One region of the Priestia sp. D51 genome, then DNA from elsewhere that is predicted to be linked to it. Evidence: riboswitches for the same ligand, from Rfam matches in the RefSeq annotation. Region 1 holds a riboswitch; each other region holds the start of a gene.

Region 1 (2,187 bases):
CCTAAAAAAGAAGCGGGCTGTCCGGCTTCTTTTTTTAATAAATACTATATATTTTTTTACTGGTGAAGCAACAGTTGGTAAAAAAAGCACCTTTTTTAAAGAGGTATAATACGGCTTAAACCTTTTGTACATTTTGTTCATTTACAGAAGTTAAAATGTTTTTAAATTTTTAAAAGTTTCTTGTGACAAGTTTTGTAGAATGGGTTTTCAAAAGGATATGGTTTCGTCATAATGTGGATATAGCGATCACTACAATAATCGGAGGCGAATCTTTTCATGTGGGTACTGACGGTATATGCTGGAAAAGAAATGAAAATGTTTGAATTTGAAACTGAAACGCAGGCGAGAGAAGCTTTTGCCAAAACAAATGGCTGTAAAGTTCTTTCAGAAGTCGTGTATTATAATGATCCTCATTTAACATTAGTAGCTATATAATGAAAAAACAAGAGCTGACTTTATGCTCTTGTTTTTTTATAGCTTCTTGTATCTTACGAAAAGAATAGAGTTGAAATAAAAAAAAATGTACGCTATGATATGGTAGTTACTTCTATTATTCTGATAGTTTAAAAGGTTCATATATATCAAACAGCAACAGTGAAGATGCCAAGAAGGCTTAATAGGGAAACTGGTGAAAGACCAGTACTGCCCCCGCAACTGTAAGTGTGGACGAACGAGTATAACCACTGTGGAAAAATCACGGGAAGGTTCTCAAGTAGAATGATACACAAGTCAGGAGACCTGTCTTTATTGTGAAGTTTCTATTTCTCCGGGGAGCGGGAAGGGAAACGTTGGCTTAAAGTGGCATTCGTGTACACTTTTATTCTGACGTTTTACCCGCTCGCATATTAGCGAAGCGGGTTTTTCTCGTAGCACAAAACTACATATCGTGCAAAAAAGGTGCGCAATGTTCACATTGCGTTAAATGGGAAGTCTGGTGTGAAGCCAGCGCGGTACCCGCCACTGTGAAGAGGAGCTGATTGCATATGCCACTGTATTCGGGAAGGCGCAATCAAGTGATGAATCGAAGTCAGGAAACCAGCCTTTTTCTAATGCGAAGCTTACCCTACGGGATATAGGTGGAAGTGCAAAAACTTAGTTTGAATTTTTCTGCGCCTCTATCATTGATAGAGGCGTTTTTTTAGTAAAGGAGCGAATAAGTGTGACGACGTGGAACTTAAATGGAACAAAACATCACGTATTGATTTGTAATGGAAGCAGCTGTATGAGAAAAGGTGGAGAAGAAGCCACGCAAGCTATTCGAAATAAAGTGACTGAACTGAATCTAGATGAAGCGGTTCACACAACCCGTACGCGCTGTAACGGAAGATGCAAAGATGCTCCTGTAGCTATCGTGTACCCTTCAGGAGATTGGTACAAGCAGGTCACTGAAAACGTAGCTCATCGAATTGTTGAAGAACATTTAGCAGGAGGCTGCAGTATAAAGGAATCACTTATTTATGAATATGATCAAAACGGTTTTGTTTCTCCGGAAAAGAGTGACTCCATAGAAGGAATTGACAAAGTAAAAAGTAACGCATAAAGGAGGAGCTAGCATGAAAGGTAAACTGTTAGTTATTGGATTCGGCCCAGGAAGCTTTGAACATATTACACAGCGAGCAAGAGAAGCCATTCAAGAAAGTGATATGATCATTGGTTATAAAACCTATGTGGAATTAATTCAGGGACTATTAACGAATCAGCAAATTATTAGTACAGGAATGACCGAAGAAGTAAGCCGTGCACAAGAAGCCGTAAAGCAAGCTGAAGCGGGAAAAACCGTGGCGGTCATTTCAAGCGGAGATGCAGGAGTATACGGAATGGCCGGCCTTGTGTATGAAGTGTTGATTGAAAAAGGATGGAAAAAAGAAACGGGCGTAGAGCTGGAAGTGATTCCTGGCATTTCGGCTATTAATTCATGCGCATCCCTCCTTGGGGCGCCCGTGATGCATGATGCCTGTACGATTAGTTTAAGTGACCACCTTACGCCTTGGGAGTTAATCGAAAAACGAATCGAAGCAGCTGCACAAGCGGATTTTGTAGTAGCTTTTTATAATCCGAAAAGCGGAAGACGCACAAGACAAATTGTGGAAGCGCAAAGGATTTTATTAAAATACCGTTCCCCCGATACGCCTGTTGGTCTTGTGAAAAGCGCTTATCGTGACCGTGAAGAAGTGGTAATGACCAATT
Region 2 (2,187 bases), 840 kb from region 1:
TTAGAATTGGCTCAATGGTTTTTTCGCTTTTCACCGTGACAGGAACATGTAATAAACTTGATGAAGGCTGCAGAATCAAACGGTCTTTTGATACAGCTTCTTCAATTTCACTGATTGTTAAAAGCTGTTCGTCCAAGTTTTCACGCCAAATGTTTCGTCCGTCAATCACTCCTGCTGCCAGCACTTTATCAGTCGGAAACCCATATTTATTAAGCGCCGTGAGATTTTCTCCTCGGTCATGTACAAAGTCTAAGCCAATTCCTTCAACAGGAAGAGACACAACTTCTTTGTAGTAATCAACGCTGTCAAAATACGTTTGCAAAATGACTTTTACATTCGGTGCCGCTTTTTTCAAAGCTTCATAGACTTTTTTATAGAGCGCCAGGTCTTCTTTTGATAGCGTTGTAGCTAAAACCGGCTCATCTATTTGTACCCACTCCACGCCTTCTGCCTGAAGCTCAGCTAAAATAGTCGCATACAGAGGAACAAATTGTTCAACTACTTTTTTAAACTCACTTTTTTTATATCCTTTTGACAGCTTCACAAATGTTACTGGACCTAAAATAACGGGTTTGCCTTTGATATTCAGCTTTTGTTTTGCTTCTTTGTAAAATTGAAGCGGGCGATTTTCTACAAGTGCCGGCGTACATTCCTCAAGCTCGGGTACGATGTAGTGATAATTTGTGTTAAACCATTTTGTCATCGTAGAAGCTACCGCACCTTTTGTTCCTCGCGCGATGTCAAAATACGTTTCAAGCGATACCGGGCCTCCGCTATATTCAAAGCGCTTTGGCACCAAACCAAACATAGCGGCTGTATCTAACACGTGATCGTATAAGCTAAAATCGCCGACTGGAATTAATTCAATTCCTGCGTCACGCTGTTTTTTCAGATGTCCTAGACGAAGAGCTTCAATTTCCTGAAGAAAGATATCTTTCTCTAGTTTTCCTGCCCAAAACTGCTCAAGCGCTTTTTTCCATTCTCGTTTTTCACCAATTCTTGGATAACCTACATTTGAACTTTTTACACTGCTCATTTTTTCCACTCCCTGTATATTTTTTTATCGCTAAACTAAAAAATCTCTCTTTTCGAAATGAAAAGAGAGATGATACGCATACTTAACTAAAGTTGAGATAGCCTGTTTTTCTCAACACGTATTCCTCACTCCTCTCTATATCCCGTAGAGCTTAAGTGCATACAACAGGCAGGTCTCCTGACTTAGGTTCATCGCTTCCTATCCCTTCCCATTTCAACATGAAACAGTGGTTAATAAGTTGCTCCCCATTACAGTGGCGGGACCGCGCCGGCTTTTCACCGGTCTTCCCTTTTAAGCTGCGTACATTCGTTACACAGCACCTGATGCATTTCTATGAAATTGTTCATTCAAAACACCTTTACATAAAATAAAAAGCCTCTCTATTATGAATAGAGAGGCATAGTATCTATGAAATCCTCTCTTATTTTTCAAAGCTGTACGCTTTGCAGGATGTAGCACCTTTTTAACAAGATTGTTAAATGGTTGCCGGGCTTCACAGGGCCAGTCCCTCCGCCTCTCTCAATAAGAGTTTTAATTGTTTATAATATTTTGAATGTAGAGTCATCTTAACACCTTACATTTATGTTGTCAAAAGAAATTTCAAAAAAATTAGTTTTCAGGAGGCGTTGACGCTAATTTTTGCCTTAATAATTTGTAATCATCTTTTCGATGTGTTTCGATCAAGTCTTTTGCTCCTTGATGATACCCTGAAGAATAGATGTACTCTACCGCCGTTTCGATAAGCATTCTCTTTTCTTCCGCACATTCTCGGTCCATTAGGGGGAACAGTCTACCTAAAAGGTCATTTAAATCTTCCTTAATAAAACGATTGAGTCCTTCTTGCATCTTTTCGTTTGCCATGATAGCTCCTCCATTTGCTGTGTATGTTTTAAGCCTCTATAAACACGCATTTCACTGTGAATGTTAAGATAAAGTTAAGTCATTAAACAGTATATCAAGTGAATATTTTTCTTCAATTACATATGTAATACAAATATATGACAAATATAGAGAATATATCATCATTCACTATCTATTATAACGCTTGACTGGGCCTTCTGCTACAAGGTTTCGTACGGTTTTCCAAAAGAGGTTGAGACATAACCAAGTGAATCCAATCTAAAGGCAAATGGGATACATGAGCTGAATCG
Region 3 (2,187 bases), on a different contig from region 1:
AAATTTCAAATGGTTTCCTACTTCTTTTTCTTCTATAATTTCGTAGCCTACTCCTAAACGCTTTTGAAACAGCTCCGTTAAATACATTCCACACTGATCTACTAACTCTTTACTGTAGGACGGTGATTCTTTTTTCACAAATCCAACTAAATCTTCAAGCATCTCTTGTTCGTGTTCTTTTAAATAACTAAATACACTTTGTTCTACCATTACCTGACTCAAATCAATTCCTCCTCCAAACAACCCCTGCTGCTCGCATTAAATGCTTTTATTTATCGTACGTATAACTATGTTCTACGTTTCACATAACGACCTTAAATTATCCTTAATTATAATGGTTTTCAGACAATTTTCCATCCTTTAAATATAGATAATACTTTAACTTATTCATAACCGACCGAAAATAGCCATAAACTTCAACAAATTCATACAAAAAAGCTTCAATCTTCAACAGATTAAAGCTTTCGTTTGACTAATTGACATTTATTTTAATATTTTTCCCTTTTGACTTCACACTCACAAAAACAAACATAGACACTAAAAAAATAAACAAAATAACGCCAACCATTTCAAAGTTTACTTCGGCCCACGGGTTAAAGAAAGTGAATGCTAAATAGAGTGACACACCATACGCGAGGACAACAATAACCCAGCCCATCAAGCGGGAAGCAGATCGCCCAAACTTACTCGATTCATTCACCATTTTATGTACAATCAGTGAATCGATTGTATCTGTCAGCATCATACCAAACATAAATACTAGTCCTAATAAAAGCGGCGTATACTTGCCTGCGTTCCCTACAGCTAGAGACCACACGGCCGTTTGACTGACCGTTTCGGCTGCTAAAGCGAACAATGCTCCTACAAGAATAATTAAAAAAGGATTCGTTGTTCCTTTTGCGATTTTCGGAATAAACTTCCCTTTTAACCCGCTCAGCTCAAACTCTTCCTCTTTATTTTTGGTTCGAAGCAAATGATATGTGTTTAATGTCCCGATTAGAAAGAGGGAGATAATGGATACCCAAGATGCAAAATGATCGAAATACGATGGAAACGTAAAATTCTTCATCACCACGCCAAGCACCCCGGCCGTGACGGCCACCATTCCTCCGTGACCTAGTGAAAACAGCGTGCCGACCCACGGGGCAAAACGGCTCCCCATTCGCCAATTATATCGGGTCTGGCCATCAATAAAAGCTAAGTGATCTGCATCCAATCCGTGCCTGATTCCTAATAAAAAGACAAGTAAAAAAACTGATAAACCTTCCATTTCCTACACTCCTTTTTTTAAAATAAAACGTAAAAAAGCCTCAATTCTATAGAAATTGAGGATGTGTCGGCATATGAAAATAAACAGCAATTGCTCACTGCGTACCTTGATACACCGCCTCTTTCCTAGAAGAGTCAAGTGTACAGAATAGGTAGGTCTCCTGGCTTGAGATCATCATTTTCTACCGCCTTCCCCGTTTTGAGTGACGATAAGATAGAAAACTCCCTGCTTACAGTGGCTGGACCGCTCGAGATTTGCACTCGATTCCCTGTTACCTCTTACGCTATGTAAGAGCACCTAAACTGTGCGAATGATTCATTTTCTTCCTCATTATACTAGTACTCCTTACAAATGAATAGAGAAAATTCAAATAAAAAAGCCCTGCTAAGCTTTACATGCTTAGCAGGGCTTTTTAAAGCAATTAAACTACTTCTACCGTTACGTCTACGTTGCCGCTGATTGCTTTTGAATACGGGCAGTATGAGTGGGCTAGGTCTACATATTTTTTAGCTGTTTCTAAATCTAAGCCTTCGATATGAGCTTCAAGCGCTACAGCAATTTTCACTCCTTGATCAGCTTTATCTGGAAGCAGCTGAACCGTAGCTTTTACTTCACTGCTTTTAATTTCTACGTTATGTTTTTTCAACATAAATTCTAACGCGCTGTTGAAACAAGCACTGTATCCAGCTGCAAATAGCTGCTCTGGGTTTGTTGCTGTTGTTGCTTCTCCACCAAGCGCTGGAGGTGTTGCAACGTCTAGATTAAAGATATTATCTAAAGAATGAACTTCTCCTGTTCTTCCACCTGTGTTAACGACTGTCGTTTCATATAAAGCTTTCATGTATAAATCTCTCCTCTTTTTTAGTAATTTTATTAAAATTTTTTATTTATCGTTTCTGTAATTTAATTGTACACAA
Region 4 (2,187 bases), on a different contig from region 1:
AATAAGTGCCAGTCTTCACGTGCTTCTACTTTTTCCATAAACAAATCTGGCAAACATACGCCAGTGAATAAATCATGCGTGCGCTGGCGTTCATCACCATTGTTCAAACGCGCGTCTAAGAATGAAAAAATGTCTTTATGCCAAACGTCTAAATATACGGCAATAGCTCCTTGTCGTTGACCTAGCTGATCGACACTTACAGCCGTATTATTTAGCTGTTTCATCCATGGAATTGTTCCTGATGATACGCCTTTAAAACCTTTTATATCACTTCCTCGGCTTCTAATATGACCGAGGTAGACACCAATTCCGCCTCCATTTTTACTAAGCGTGGCCAAATCTGTATTGCTATCATAAATACCGCGTAAGCTGTCATCAATCGTATCAATAAAGCAGCTAGATAGCTGTCCGTAGCTCTTTCCTGCGTTTGAGAGTGTTGGTGTGGCAACCGTCATATATAGACTAGAAAGCGCCCAGTACGCTTCTTTTACTAATGCTGTTCGATTTTCTTTCTTTTCTTGAGACATCAGCGTCATAGCAATGATAAGAAAACGTTCTTGCGGTAATTCGTATACACGCTTATCATGTGATGTCGCTAAATAGCGATCTGCTAATGTCAGCAATCCAATGTATGTAAATAAACGATCGCGTTCAGGAATAATGACTGAAGCAATTTCATTAATTTCTTCTTCTGTATATGTTTTTAATAGCTGTTTATTATAAATGCCGATTTTTGTTAGTTCTTGAATAAGCTGATAAAACGAACCGTACTTCTCTTTTTTATCATAACCTCGGTTGTCCGCTGCTTTTCGATATAGTTCGTTTAAATAGACGTCTGCCGCCACGTACGTCCAATCTGGTTCTTCCATTGAAATACGCTCTAGGGCTGCCAAAATTAGTACGTTTGCAACCTTTTCGTCCGTCATATTTTCCTTTACTGTAACAGTTTGAATAACCTTTTCCTCATACAAAGAAAAATCAAGCTGCGTAAATTCTTTTTTTAAACGTTCAATATATGCAGTTAATTCATGTAGAATTGTAGGCTTTAATGTATTCACCATAAATATGGCTCCTCTCTTCACTTCAAAATAAAAAATCGCTCACCGTACCTCGGTGAGCGAATAGAACGAAGATAGAAGAAGACACTAAGTCTTTTCTCAATCCTCGCTCTACCCTCTCACCTCCCGAAGAAGATAAAACGACATAAAAAAGGCAGGTCTCCTGACTTATGCTTCTTTTTACTTTAAGGCCTTCCCATGATGTTTACTCACAGTGGATTTCCTTATTTCATCAGCATTCACAGTTGCGGGGACAGCTTTGGATTTTCACCAAATTCCCTTTTAAGTCTTTTTATCAGACACCTTTTTCACTGGAAAACACAAAATATAGTATTTTATTATTGTTTAACAAACAACATATTGTGTTATGTTATAAACACATTATATAGGACAACTTAGAAAACTATCAACCTATTTTCAAAAATAATTTTGTTTTTTACGATAAAATCCTTCGACTTTTTTCATCAAACTACTCCATCATAACATGTTTTGACACGCTTGATGGAACAATGTGCTCTTTTTAAAAAATTTGTCCTATTTTTCTACTAAACATTGCCAACATCAATAAAAAACCGTTTTTCATAAAAAACGGTTTTTAATTATTTGTATTCTTTTTCAAATGCTGTGATTGTTTTGATAAACTTTTTATCAATATCGTATCCGATCCCCGGTTTTTCCTTCACCTTTATTACTCCGGCTTCTACCTCTACTTCGGGCTTAATAATATCTTTTTCCCAATAGCGAGACGACGCAGAAATGTCACCTGGTATCGTGAAAGAAGGCAGTGTGGCAAGGGCGATATTATGAGCTCGTGAAATCCCGGCTTCTAACATTCCGCCAACCCAAAGCCTTACACCGTGTAGGGCGCATAAATCATGAATTTTTTTTGCTACAGACATTCCGCCAACTCGACCGATTTTCACATTGATAATCTTGCAGCTTTTTTGTTCGATTGCATGACGTGCATCTTCATAGCTCACAATACTTTCATCTAAGCAAATCGGCGTCTTCATTTGCTTTTGTAATAATCGATGATCAAGGATATCATCCGAACTTAACGGCTGTTCGATCATCATTAAATTCAATTCATCTAGTTTTTTCAATGAATCACTATCGCTTAACTTATAGG

Evidence for each region. Region 1 has a riboswitch for cobalamin ahead of ACNHOZ_RS07305 ((2Fe-2S) ferredoxin domain-containing protein). Riboswitches for the same ligand answer to the same signal wherever they lie in the genome.
Region 2: linked by a shared signal. The riboswitch ahead of metE (5-methyltetrahydropteroyltriglutamate--homocysteine S-methyltransferase) and the one ahead of ACNHOZ_RS07305 ((2Fe-2S) ferredoxin domain-containing protein) in region 1 are both predicted to bind cobalamin.
Region 3: linked by a shared signal. The riboswitch ahead of ACNHOZ_RS24795 (HoxN/HupN/NixA family nickel/cobalt transporter) and the one ahead of ACNHOZ_RS07305 ((2Fe-2S) ferredoxin domain-containing protein) in region 1 are both predicted to bind cobalamin.
Region 4: linked by a shared signal. The riboswitch ahead of ACNHOZ_RS00180 (ribonucleoside-diphosphate reductase subunit alpha) and the one ahead of ACNHOZ_RS07305 ((2Fe-2S) ferredoxin domain-containing protein) in region 1 are both predicted to bind cobalamin.

Annotation. Positions count from the first base shown of each region.
Region 1 is NZ_JBLTIR010000002.1:123,029-125,215, reverse strand. It holds gene ACNHOZ_RS07310 (hypothetical protein) at 277-435, shown strand; cobalamin riboswitch at 582-760, shown strand; cobalamin riboswitch at 879-1,058, shown strand; gene ACNHOZ_RS07305 ((2Fe-2S) ferredoxin domain-containing protein) at 1,160-1,540, shown strand; gene cobJ (precorrin-3B C(17)-methyltransferase) at 1,554-2,187, shown strand, end outside.
Region 2 is NZ_JBLTIR010000002.1:958,771-960,957, forward strand. It holds gene metE (5-methyltetrahydropteroyltriglutamate--homocysteine S-methyltransferase) at 1-1,036, opposite strand, end outside; cobalamin riboswitch at 1,187-1,375, opposite strand; SAM riboswitch class I at 1,455-1,565, opposite strand; gene ACNHOZ_RS11915 (hypothetical protein) at 1,646-1,897, opposite strand; gene ACNHOZ_RS11920 (hypothetical protein) at 2,156-2,187, opposite strand, start outside.
Region 3 is NZ_JBLTIR010000009.1:93,494-95,680, forward strand. It holds gene ACNHOZ_RS24790 (M20 family metallopeptidase) at 1-243, opposite strand, end outside; gene ACNHOZ_RS24795 (HoxN/HupN/NixA family nickel/cobalt transporter) at 473-1,270, opposite strand; cobalamin riboswitch at 1,404-1,586, opposite strand; gene ACNHOZ_RS24800 (organic hydroperoxide resistance protein) at 1,692-2,111, opposite strand.
Region 4 is NZ_JBLTIR010000001.1:19,405-21,591, reverse strand. It holds gene ACNHOZ_RS00180 (ribonucleoside-diphosphate reductase subunit alpha) at 1-1,061, opposite strand, end outside; cobalamin riboswitch at 1,195-1,380, opposite strand; gene menC (o-succinylbenzoate synthase) at 1,658-2,187, opposite strand, start outside.